DNA from 4 places in the Clostridium zhoujianii genome. Region 3 is predicted to be linked to each of the others. Evidence: riboswitches for the same ligand, from Rfam matches in the RefSeq annotation. Region 3 holds a riboswitch; each other region holds the start of a gene.

Region 1 (3,195 bases), on a different contig from region 3:
CTGGTGAAGTAATGGTAGTACTTGTAGTAACTACTAAGGATATTCCAAATTTAAATGAATTTAAGGATTTAATAGTTGAAAATATAGAGGCAATTAAAAGCATAGTTTTAAATGTTAATCCAAAGAATACAAATGTTATATTAGGTGAAGAATGTATTACTTTATATGGTTCAGATACAATACAAGATTACATAGGCCAATTTAAATTTAGCATATCCCCATTATCATTCTTCCAAGTAAATCCTGTGCAAACAGAAGTACTTTATAACAAGGCATTAGAATATGCTGATTTAACAGGTGAAGAAACTGTGTTTGATGCATATTGTGGAACAGGCACTATAACATTATTTTTATCACAAAAAGCTAAGAAGGTCTATGGAGTGGAAATAATAGAAGCTGCTATAAATAATGCAAAAGAAAATGCCAAGTTAAATAATGTAGATAATGCAGAGTTCTTTGTAGGAAAATCAGAAGAGATTATACCAAATCTTATTGAAGAAGGAATAGAAGCAGATGTAATTGTTGTAGATCCACCAAGAAAGGGATGCGATATAAAATTATTAGAGGCTATAGGAAGAACTAAGCCAAAGAAAGTTGTATATGTTTCTTGTGATCCAAGTACATTGGCTAGAGATTTAAAGATATTAGAGGAAAAAGGATATAGAACTGTTGAGGTGCAACCTGTTGACATGTTCCCTCAAACATCACACATAGAATCAGTAGTATTAATGTCAAGATTAAAGTAAGCTCTAGAGAGCAGTATGAAAAAATATGAAAATTGCGGAGGATTATTTGACAAATAATCTAAAGTAATATCTATAGTAAAAAGAACTCCTTATTAGGGAGTTCTTTTTTGTGCATAAAATTAATAAGATATATTTAGAAAAAATATACAAAACTGTATTGACAAGAAAAATAAGGATGTTATAATTAAACCATACAATTCCTAGTAAACATATATGAATTATAAATTAAATAAAAACTTATCAAGAGTGGTGGAGGGACTGGCCCAATGAAACCCAACAACCAGCATTTTTCATTTAAATGTATGGTGTTAATTCCTGCAAAGTAGAGTTTGAGAGATAAGAAAACAGGCACGTACGGTATTTATTACCCTAGGAGGCTATTTTTCTTATAAGAAAAATAGCCTCATTTTACTTGGTAGGATATATTTAAAGTATTTAACATTATGAAAAGCAGAGGAATATTATATAAGAAGTAATTATGAAAGGGTGTAATAGATATGACAACTGAAAGATTACAAATAGTAAAAGATAAATTAGGTGAGGAGCTTAGCAGTATATTTTGCAAGTTGCATCAAAATCCTGAATTATCAAATGAAGAATTTGAAACAACAAGAATTCTAAAAGAGGCTTTAGTAAAAGCTGGAATAAAGGTATTAGATTTACCATTAAGAACTGGTTTGGTAGCAGAGGTAAAGGGCAGAGAGAATGGGCCTATAGTTGCAATTAGATCGGATATAGATGCATTACCAATATCGGAAGAAACAAGTTTATCCTATAAATCTGTAGTGAATGGAAAGATGCATGCTTGTGGACATGATTTTCATGCTACATCAATTTTAGGAGCAGCATATTTATTAAAATTAAGAGAATCGGAGTTGGCAGGAACTGTGAAAATTTTATTTCAACCGGCAGAGGAAACAGCTCATGGAGCAGAACAAGTAATAAATACTGGAGTACTATCAGATGTTCAAGCTATATTTGGATTACACACTTCAAGTGATTTACAAGTAGGAACAATAGGGACAAACATTGGACCATTAACTGCAGCAGTTGATAGATTCGAAATAACTGTATTAGGTGTTGGAGCTCATGCAGCAGAGCCAGAAAGAGGAATAGATCCAATAGTAGTAGCAGCTAATATAATAACATCACTTCAAACTATTATAAGTAGAAATATAAGTGCATTTGATCAAGCACTTATAAGTATTACTCATATAGAGAGTGGGAAGACATGGAATGTAATACCAAAGTCAGCTTATTTAGAAGGAACAGTTCGTACTCTAAATCCTGAAACACGTAAGTTGATAGAAAAAAGAATCAAAGATGTTATCCATGGCATAGCACAATCTTTTGGAGCAGAGATAGAAGTAAAGTGGCATGCAGGACCTCCTGCTACAAATAATACTGAAGAATGGACTAAGATTTCAATGGAGGTTGCTAGTGAAATAGGATATGAAGTTCAAAAGCGCCAAACAGGATTAGGTGGAGAAGATTTTGCTTATTATCAAGAAGAGATACCAGGAACATTTATTTATGTTGGAACTGGTAAATCATATTCTCATCATCATCCTAAATTCCAAGTTGATAAAAGTGCACTAAAAGGTACTTCAGAGTATTTCGCAAAATTAGCTGAAAGAGCTTTATTAGAATTAGATAAAGATAAAAGAGAAAGCTAAAGGAAGGAGGGAAATAGCATGATTGAACTACAAAATGTGGGGAAGGTGTTTAAGAGAAAAGATATAAGTGTAGAAGCCTTAAAGAATGTAAATCTTAAGATTGATAAGGGTGATATATTTGGAGTAATAGGATTTAGTGGAGCGGGAAAAAGCACTTTAATCCGGTTGGTTAATTCATTAGAGGAGCCAAGCTCTGGAAGTGTAATTGTAGCAGATAAAGATTTAAATAAACTATCAACTAAAGAATTAAGGAACCTTAGAAAGCAAATAGGTATGATCTTTCAACATTTTAATTTGCTTAATTCAAAAACTGTTTTTGATAATATTGCTATTCCGCTTAAACTAAATAATACCCCTAAAAGTGAAATAGAAAAAAGAGTTAATGAGTTATTAGAATTTGTAGGACTAGAGAGTAAGGCTAAAAGTTATCCAGATGAATTATCAGGAGGGCAAAAGCAGAGGGTAGGTATAGCTAGAGCTTTAGCTACTAATCCCTTAATACTATTATGTGATGAGGCAACATCTGCACTTGACCCTCAGACTACTGAATCTATTCTAGAACTTCTTAAGAAAATAAACAAGGAATACAATATTACAATTTTGATAATTACCCATGAGATGAACGTAATTAAAGATATATGTAATAAGGTTGCTGTTATAGAGAAGGGAGAAATAATTGAGGAAGGTAGTGTGTTGGAGGTATTTGGAAGACCTAAAGAAGAGACAACAAAGAGTTTTGTTAGAACGGTTATAAAAGATAGTATTCCTAAAAG
Region 2 (3,195 bases), on a different contig from region 3:
CTACAAGAAGTCATAAACTTTTAAAAGATAAGCAAGATGAGTTAATGAGACAATTCATTAATCTTGTTAAATATAACAATACTCTAAGAAAAGAAGTTGAAGGACAACTAGAAGGTTCTTTAAAGGATTTCGTTATGGCTAGAGCAGTAATGAGTTCTGAATTCCTAGAGGAGGCTATAGCTTATCCAAAGGAGCATATTTCAGTTGAAGTAGGCGAAAAGAATGTTATGAGTGTATCCGTTCCTGTAATGAACTTCAAGAGAGAACTTGAGGGGGATGAGGGAAGTATTTTCCCTTATGGATTTGCAAATACTTCTTCAGAACTTGATGATGCAATATCAAAGCTTTATGGGATACTTCCAAAGTTACTTGAACTTGCAGAAGTAGAAAAGTCATGTCAACTTATGGCTGATGAAATTGAAAAGACTAGAAGAAGAGTTAATGCTCTTGAATATATGACAATTCCTCAACTTCAAGAAACTATTAAGTATATAAGAATGAAACTTGATGAAAATGAAAGATCTGCTATTACTAGATTAATGAAAGTTAAGAGTATGATAGAGCAGAGAGGATAGTAGAAAAGCTTCCCTAATATTTGGGAAGCTTTTCTTGTATATAAGTTAAATATCTTTAAAGTATGGTGGAAATAAAGGCAGATAATTCAAATTTAATATTTTTGTAATTGATTAAAAAAGTCGATAATAGTATAATTCAAATTATAAGCGTAAAAAAATATGCTTAAAGCTAGAATAGTTTAGACATAAAATATTTAAGGAGTAGAGTTTATGAGGAATTACATATTAGCATTAGGAGTAACTTTTTTGATTGTTTACATAATTACACCACAGTTAATGAAGTTAGCAAAGAAAATTGGTTTCACTGATAAGCCTACTGAAAGAAAGAAGCATAGAGGGCCCATTCCCCTTTGCGGTGGAGTAGGAATATATATTGGATTCTTCCTCATGTATTTTTTATTAGTTCATGATAATAAAACAGAGCAATTTTGGATTTTTATAGCATCTACCTTAATATTGATAATAGGGCTAATTGATGATCATTATAAGGCAGTAGGAAAAGAATTTCCTATATATCCAAGATTAATAGTTCAAATATTTGCAGCAATATTAGTATATAGATCAGGGATAGTTTTTGGGGGATTTGCAAATCCTTTTGTAAATGGTGAATATATAAATTTACCTCCAGAGTTACAGTTTATATTAACTATAACATGGATATTTGGTGTTACAACAGTTATTAATTGGTCCGATGGAATGGATGGTTTAGCTGGAGGTATTTCAGTTGTATCAGCAGTAACATTTTTCTTTGCAGCAGTTATCCTTGGGCAAACTGAGTCTGCAACAACTGCATTAATATTAGGTGCAGCTATATTTGGATTTTTAATGTACAATAGATACCCGGCTAAAGTCTTTATGGGAGATTCAGGGGCAAATTTAATTGGATTTTTATTAAGTATAATTGCTATAGATGGTGCTTTTAAACAAGCAACAGTAATGAGTCTATTTATACCTATATTAGCCTTAGCAGTACCTATATTTGATAATATATTTGTTATATTTAAAAGATTTAGTGAAGGTAAACCGGTATATCAAGCAGATAGAAGTCAAATGCATTATAGATTAGAAGAAAAAGGATTAACTACGAAGCAAATAGTTAATTATATCGTAGTTATAAGTTTAGTTTGTAGTATAATCTCAATTCTATTATTATTAATTAAACATTAAGGAGATCTTTCAAGGTCTTCTTTTTATTTAGAAAAAACCCCCTTTACAAATTAAGTAATAAAGGGTATAATATACAAAAATGAATAGTTCTTATCTAGAGAGGTGGAGGGACTGGCCCTATGAAACCCAGCAACCGGTATATGTCATAATTATACATGGTGCTAAATCCTGCAGCAGAAGCTGAAAGATAAGGGGAATTTTTATAGCGTAGTATTTTATTATGCCTAGAGGATAACCCTTTAGGCATTTTTTTATTGCAAAGAGGGGGCAAAAGAAATGAATATAAAGAATTTATTCCAAGAAAAGAAAGTGGTATTTTCCTTTGAAATATTTCCACCAAAGGCAACATCATCAATTGAAACAATATACAATACCTTAGATGAATTAAAAGGATTAAGTCCAGATTATATAAGTGTTACTTATGGGGCTGGTGGTAGCATTAGGGATAATAAGACTACAGAATTATCATCTTTAGTAAAAAACAAATATGGGATTGAGGCAGTAGCACATTTAACATGTATTAGCTCAACTAAAGAAGAGATAAAGTATTATTTGAAGGAATTAGAAGCAAATAATATTCAAAATATCCTTGCATTAAGAGGAGATTTACCTCTTGGAGGTGGAATCAAAGGTGACCTTAATTATGCAACTGATTTAATCAAGTATATACAAAGTAAGGGGAATTTCAATATAGCAGCAGCTTGCTATCCAGAAGGGCATACTGAAGTTAAAGGATTGGTGGCAGAAATCGAAAATATGAAGAGGAAAGAAGAAGCAGGGGCATCTTATTTCATATCTCAGCTATTTTTCGATAACAATTTATACTATGATTTTCAAGATAAGGTTTGTGCTGCAAATATTAAAGCACCAATTGAAGCAGGTATTATGCCAGTAACTAATAAAAAGCAAATAGAGAGAATGGTGGCATTAAGTGGAGCATCCCTTCCAGAGAAATTTAAGAGAATAATGGAAAGATACGAACATAATCCAGAGGCACTAAGAGATGCAGGAATAGCTTACGCAGTAGAGCAAATAGTTGACCTTATTTCAACAGGAGTTGATGGAATACATTTATATGTAATGAATAATCCATATTTAGCAAGAAAGATAAGTGGAAGTATTGAGAGTATTATTACCTCAGTAAATAAAATTGAACTAGTTTAGGAGGAGTTATGATGGAAAAAGTAGAAAGTTTTGAATTAGATCATAGAAAAGTAAAGGCGCCATATATAAGAAAATGTTGTTTATTAGATGGAAAAAATGGAGATCAAGTAACTAAATTTGATATAAGATTTCTTCAACCTAATAAAGAGGCATTTGGTACTGCAGCAATGCATGGATTAGAACATTTACTAGCTCATACATTAAGAGATAGCCTAGAAGGGATAATAGACTTATCACCAATGGGATGTAGAACAGGATTCTATTTAAGTATATGGGGAGATAGGGATCC
Region 3 (3,195 bases):
TTATGTAGCAGTATCTATAATGGGTGGATGGCTTACAATTAAAAAGACTATTGAAGTTGGAGATATTCAATCATTCATTCAATATGTAAGACAATTTACTCAACCAATAGCACAAGTGGCGCAAGTAGCTAATTTATTACAATCTACAGCAGCAGCAGCAGAAAGGGTATTCGAATTCTTAGAAGAAGAGGAAGAAGTACAATTTGCTGAGAATCCTGTATCAGTAGAAGGTTTAGAAGGTAGAGTTGATTTTGAGAATGTTCATTTTGGATATAATGAAAACAAGACAATTATTAATGACTTTACAGCTCATGTTAAGCCCGGCCAAAAGGTAGCAATCGTTGGACCTACTGGTGCTGGTAAGACAACTATGATTAAGTTATTAATGAGATTCTATGATGTTAATAGTGGAGCAATATTAATTGATGGACACAATATTCAAGATTTCAATCGTACAGAGTTAAGAGATTTATTTGGTATGGTACTTCAAGATACTTGGTTATTTAACGGAAGTATAAGAGAGAATATCAGATATGGTAGATTAGATGCAACAGATGAAGAAGTAATTGATGCGGCTAAAGCAGCTCATGTTCATCATTTTGTTAAAACATTACCTGCTGGATATGATATGGAATTAAACGAAGAAGCAAGCAATGTATCACAAGGACAAAAGCAGTTATTAACAATTGCCCGTGCTATTTTAGCTGATCCTAAGATATTAATACTTGATGAAGCAACAAGTTCAGTTGATACAAGAACTGAAATTTTAATTCAAAAGGCTATGGATAATCTTATGGAAGGTAGAACAAGTTTTGTTATAGCTCACAGATTATCAACAATTCGTGATGCGGATTTAATCTTAGTTATGAATGAAGGAGATATAGTTGAGCAAGGAACACATGAAGAGTTACTAGCTAAGGGTGAATTCTATGCTAAGCTTTATAACTCACAATTTGAGAGATCGGAAGAAGCAGTTTAATATAGAAGGTAGTTATAGAAAGATGACAAGTTAAAAGTGGCTTGTCATCTTTTCATTGTATTTCAATAGGTATATATTTAAAATATACTTAAAAAGATAAGCAAGGTGATGAGATGAATTATGTGTATATAATAAAATGTGGAGATAATTCTCTTTATACAGGGTGGACAAACAATCTGGAAAAAAGATTTAATGATCATTGTAGTGGAAGAGGTGCAAAGTATACAAAAGGAAGGGGTCCTTTAGAACTTGCATACTATGAAACTTATGAAGATAAGTCTATAGCTATGAAAAGAGAATATGCCATAAAAAAGTTAAAAAGGGAAGACAAAGAGAAATTGATAGAAAAGTTTGAGGAAACTATTGACAATAAAGAAGTTAATTGTATAATATAAACAAGTAGAAAATTTAATAAATAAGTTTATCTTATTAAGAGTGGTGGAGGGACCGGCCCTTTGAAGCCCAGCAACCTGTAATTGATATTACGTGGTGCTAAATCCTGCAGGTTTATCCTGACAGATAAGAGGAAAGCTAGTCCCATTAGGACTATATTTAGGCTATTTTTAGTCGCTTCTTATAATTTAAGAAGCGGCTTTTTTTACTATAAAGGCAATTATAATTAAAAAAGGGGGCATATTATATGAAAGATTGTTGTTCATTTGAAACAAAAGCAGTAAGAGGGGCATCAGGTGGAGATGAGAGAACAGGGGCAATTAGTTTTCCCATATACCAAAGTGCTACGTTTAAGCATGCTGGACTTTATGAAAGTACAGGATATGACTACTCAAGGATGCAAAACCCAACAGTAGAAGAATTAGAAAGGACAGTAGCTTCTTTAGAAGGTGGAAAAGAAGGAATTGCTTTCGCATCAGGTCTTGGGGCAATTACTTGTTGCATACATCTTTTTAAAGCTGGGGAACATGTTATTTTATCAGAGGATTTATATGGTGGAACCTTCAGACTATTTGATGATATTTATAAGTCATTTGGAATAGATGCTACATTTGTAGATACAAGAAATTTAGAAGATATTAAAGCTGCAATTAAGGAAAATACTAAGGGGATATTTATAGAAACACCTTCAAATCCTTCATTAAAAGTAACTGATATAAGAGGGATAAGTAAAATTGCTAAGGAGAATAATTTGATTTTTGTGGTTGATAATACATTTTTAACACCATATTATCAAAGGCCATTAGAATTAGGGGCAGATGTTGTTGTTCATAGTGGCACTAAGTATCTTGGAGGACATAATGATGTACTTGCTGGAATTGCAGTGGCAAATGATGAAAATATAATTAAAAGATTGAGATATATATTAATGTCAACTGGAGCAACTCTTGGAGCAAATGATGCATGGCTTTTACTAAGAGGACTTAAAACATTGCATATAAGATTAGATAGAGCCCAAGAAAATGCTATAGAAATTGCTAAGTGGTTAGAAAAACAAGAAGAAGTGAGTACAGTTTACTACGTTGGATTAGAAGATCATGAGGGGTATGAAATTAATAAATCTCAAAGTAGTGGTTTTGGTACAACTTTATCATTTAGAGTTAAAGATAAAGAAATTATTCCAAGAATCTTAAAAAATGTTGAGGTAATAAGCTTTGCAGAAAGTTTAGGTGGAGTAGAAACATTAATTACTTATCCATTTACGCAAACACATTCAGAGTTACCTGATGATTTAAGAAAGAGACTTGGAGTAGATGAGTATCTTTTGAGAATAGCAGTAGGAATAGAAAATATAAATGATTTAATAGGTGATCTGGAAAGAGCAATAAAGGGGGAATAACAATGGGAATAGGAACATCATTAATACATTCAGAAGGAAGTATAGATAAGAATACAGGTGCACTAAGTACACCAATATATCAAGCATCAACCTATCATCAATTTGATATAGATAACTTCGGTAAATATGATTATTCAAGATCAGGGAATCCAACGAGAGAAGTGCTGGAAAATCTAATATCAGAACTTGAAGGAGGAGATAGGGGATTTGCTTTTGCATCAGGAATGGCAGCTATATGTTCAGTTTTAAGTATATTTTCAGCAGGAGACCATTTGGTAATCTGTGGAGATGTATATGGAGGAACATATAGAGCAGTAACAAATTTATTCTCAAGATTTAATATTGAACATACATTTGTTGATGCTAGTAATCTTGAAGAAATAAGGTCAGCTATAAAGGAGAATACTAAGGGAATATATTTAGA
Region 4 (3,195 bases), on a different contig from region 3:
TTTATTAGATACTCATTACTATGGTGGAATTAAAAAATATCAATGGGTTACACTTCCACTTGCTATTCATGGTGTAGTAGTTAAGAAGGATGGAACTAAGATTGATGTAGTAATTGGGGAAGATGATAATGATCCTGTAGTTGGAGTATCAGATCTTTTAGTTCACTTAGCACAAACACAACAAGAGAAAAAAGGTAATAAGGTTGTAGAAGGTGAAGATCTTAATGTACTTGTAGGAAGTATGCCTCTTAAAGGTGAAGAAAAGAATAGAGTTAAAGCTAACATACTTAGACTATTAAAAGAAAAGTATGATTTTGAAGAGGATGATTTCATATCAGCAGAGTTAGAAATTGTTCCAGCAGGAAAGGCTAGAGATTACGGAATAGATAGAAGTATGGTTATGGCATATGGACATGATGATAGAGTTTGTTCATATACATCACTTATGGCTTTATTAGATATAGAAAAGATAGATAAGACCTGTGTATGTCTGTTAGTTGATAAAGAAGAAATAGGTAGTGTTGGAGCTACTGGAATGGAATCTAAGTTCTTTGAGAATACTGTTGCAGAAGTTATGGACAGAGTAGGAGATTACTCAGAAATAAAATTAAGAAGAGCCCTTAAGAATTCAAAGATGTTATCATCAGATGTAAGTGCTGCTTTTGATCCAAACTATCCATCAGTTATGGAAAAGAAAAATTCAGCTTACTTTGGTAAGGGGATGGTATTTAATAAGTACACTGGTGCTAGAGGTAAGTCTGGCTGTAATGATGCTAATGCAGAATATATGGCAGAACTTAGAAGAATTATGGAAAAGCATGATGTTACATTCCAAACAGCTGAACTTGGGAAGGTAGATCAAGGAGGCGGTGGAACAATCGCTTATATCCTTGCACAATACAATATGGAAGTAATTGACTGTGGTGTAGCTCTTCATAATATGCATGCTCCATGGGAAATAGCTAGTAAGGTTGATATTTATGAAACTATGAGAGGATATTATGCATTCCTTTTAGAAGCATAGTATAAAAAGCAGACTAAATAAAGTGGTCTGCTTTTCTTTGTTGTAAAATATTCCTAGAAACTATTGACATAAAAATACAGAGATGTTATTGTTTATTCAGATAAAAAAATAAAAGTTCTTATCAAGAGTGGTGGAGGGACTGGCCCTATGAAACCCAGCAACCAATATTTTTGTTCATATACAAGGATATACGGTGCTAATTCCTGTAGCTGTAAAAGGCTAGTAGATGAGAGGGTAATTCATAGAGTATGTTTATTCGTGCACTAGAGATTTATTCTCTAGTGCACTATTTTTTTATCAAATAATATAAGGTGCTTTCATAAAAGAAAGGTAAAAGGGAATCAAGTTAAAATCTTGAGCAGCACCCACTACTGTATATCTGACGAAAGTCTATTATCCACTGTTATCATAATGGGAAGGAAGATAAGTAGAATGAAGATAAGCCAGGAAACCTGCCTTATATAAAAAATAAATCTTTGGGATGAAGATTAAGGAGGGGTCAAAATGACAAAAACAACTATTATTGGATATCCTAGAATAGGGGTACAAAGAGAACTGAAATTTGCAGTGGAGAAGTACTTTAAGGAAAGTATTTCTGAAAGGGAACTTCGAGAAATTGCAAAAAGATTAAGAGAAGAGTATTGGATTACTCAAAAAGAAAATGGAATAGATATCATACCATCAAATGATTTTTCCTTTTATGATAATTTCCTAGATACAGCTTTTCTTTTAAATGTAATACCTAAAAGGTATAAGAGATTAAAAGAAACTAAGCTTGAAACATATTTTGCTATGGCTAGGGGATATCAAAAGAATAATAGGGATGTTAAAGCATTGCCTATGAAGAAGTGGTTTAATACAAATTATCATTACATTGTCCCAGAACTAGAAGAAGATGCAGAGTTAAAGATAAATGATGATAAACCCTTTGAATTATTCAAAGAAGCTAATAAGTTAGGTATTAAAAGTAAACCAACAATAATTGGACCATTTACATTTATAAAATTAGTTAATATAAAAGGTGATAAGAATATATCTGACTGGAAAGAGAAGCTAGTAGAAGTCTATAAAAATATACTGTTTAAGTTTAATGAGATAGGTTTGGAATATTTACAAATAGATGAACCAATATTAGTTACAGATTTAACAGAGGATGATATTAAATTATTTAATGATATATACACAAATCTTTTAGAAAAAGAGCGAAATTATAAATTAATCTTACAAACTTACTTTGGAGATGTGAGAGATATTTATACAGATTTATTAAATCATAAGTTTGATGGAATTGCTTTAGATTTTGTAGAAGGATTCAAGAACATTGAATTAATTAAGAATCATGGTTTTCCAAAGGATAAACTATTAATTGCTGGTGTAGTAAATGGGAAAAATATATGGAGAAATAATTATGAACAAAGTATATCCTTAATAGAAGAACTTAGAGGATATATACCAGAAGAAAAATTAATCTTAGGAACATCATGCTCTTTACTTCATGTACCTTATACTATTAAAAAAGAAAACTTATTAGAAGAAGAGTATAAAGAAACATTAGCTTTTGCAGAGGAAAAACTAGAGGAACTTAATGAGTTAAGAGAGTTGATTAATGATAAAAACTATAAAGAAAATATAAAATTTATAAATAATCGAAATATAATTCAAAGAAAAAAATTTAATCATTTATGCTTTAATGAAAAGATTAGGGAGAGAATTACTTTACTAAAAGAAGAAGATTTTAGGAGGAATGAATCCTTTGAGGAAAGAAGAGAAAGACAAAAAAAAGAGCTTAAATTACCGATTCTTCCAACTACTACTATAGGCTCTTTCCCTCAAACTGAAGATGTAAAGAAAGCAAGAAAGGCCTTTAGAGGTGGGGAAATTACAGAAATAGAGTATGAAGATAAAATAAAAGAAAAAATTAAGGAAATAGTAGAATTCCAAGAGGAGATAAATATTGACGTCTTAGTACATGGTGAATATGAAAGAACAGATATGGTTGAATACTTTGGAAGGCTATTAGATGGATTTATATTTACCTCCAATGGATGGGTTCAATCATATGGAACAAGAGGTGTAAAGCCACCAATAATATTTGGAGATATACAAAGAAGTAGGGATCTGACAGTAAAGTGGAGTAATTATGCACAAGGGTTAACTGATAAACCAGTTAA

Evidence for each region. Region 3 has a riboswitch for S-adenosylmethionine ahead of ACSYT2_RS15375 (trans-sulfuration enzyme family protein). Riboswitches for the same ligand answer to the same signal wherever they lie in the genome.
Region 1: it holds a riboswitch for S-adenosylmethionine, as region 3 does, so the genes downstream of both, ACSYT2_RS17350 (amidohydrolase) here and ACSYT2_RS15375 (trans-sulfuration enzyme family protein) in region 3, are expected to answer to the same signal.
Region 2: it holds a riboswitch for S-adenosylmethionine, as region 3 does, so the genes downstream of both, metF (methylenetetrahydrofolate reductase [NAD(P)H]) here and ACSYT2_RS15375 (trans-sulfuration enzyme family protein) in region 3, are expected to answer to the same signal.
Region 4: it holds a riboswitch for S-adenosylmethionine, as region 3 does, so the genes downstream of both, metE (5-methyltetrahydropteroyltriglutamate--homocysteine S-methyltransferase) here and ACSYT2_RS15375 (trans-sulfuration enzyme family protein) in region 3, are expected to answer to the same signal.

The regions. Positions count from the first base shown of each region.
Region 1 is NZ_JBPUTF010000005.1:109,161-112,355, reverse strand. It holds gene rlmD (23S rRNA (uracil(1939)-C(5))-methyltransferase RlmD) at 1-746, shown strand, start outside; SAM riboswitch class I at 981-1,089, shown strand; gene ACSYT2_RS17350 (amidohydrolase) at 1,244-2,422, shown strand; gene ACSYT2_RS17345 (methionine ABC transporter ATP-binding protein) at 2,441-3,195, shown strand, end outside.
Region 2 is NZ_JBPUTF010000001.1:159,800-162,994, forward strand. It holds gene ACSYT2_RS00810 (V-type ATP synthase subunit D) at 1-575, shown strand, start outside; gene ACSYT2_RS00815 (MraY family glycosyltransferase) at 786-1,742, shown strand; SAM riboswitch class I at 1,830-1,936, shown strand; gene metF (methylenetetrahydrofolate reductase [NAD(P)H]) at 2,019-2,906, shown strand; gene ACSYT2_RS00825 (S-ribosylhomocysteine lyase) at 2,918-3,195, shown strand, end outside.
Region 3 is NZ_JBPUTF010000003.1:119,106-122,300, forward strand. It holds gene ACSYT2_RS15365 (ABC transporter ATP-binding protein) at 1-979, shown strand, start outside; gene ACSYT2_RS15370 (GIY-YIG nuclease family protein) at 1,093-1,374, shown strand; SAM riboswitch class I at 1,403-1,505, shown strand; gene ACSYT2_RS15375 (trans-sulfuration enzyme family protein) at 1,620-2,771, shown strand; gene ACSYT2_RS15380 (aminotransferase class I/II-fold pyridoxal phosphate-dependent enzyme) at 2,774-3,195, shown strand, end outside.
Region 4 is NZ_JBPUTF010000001.1:172,002-175,196, forward strand. It holds gene ACSYT2_RS00875 (aminopeptidase) at 1-1,024, shown strand, start outside; SAM riboswitch class I at 1,140-1,257, shown strand; cobalamin riboswitch at 1,317-1,498, shown strand; gene metE (5-methyltetrahydropteroyltriglutamate--homocysteine S-methyltransferase) at 1,529-3,195, shown strand, end outside.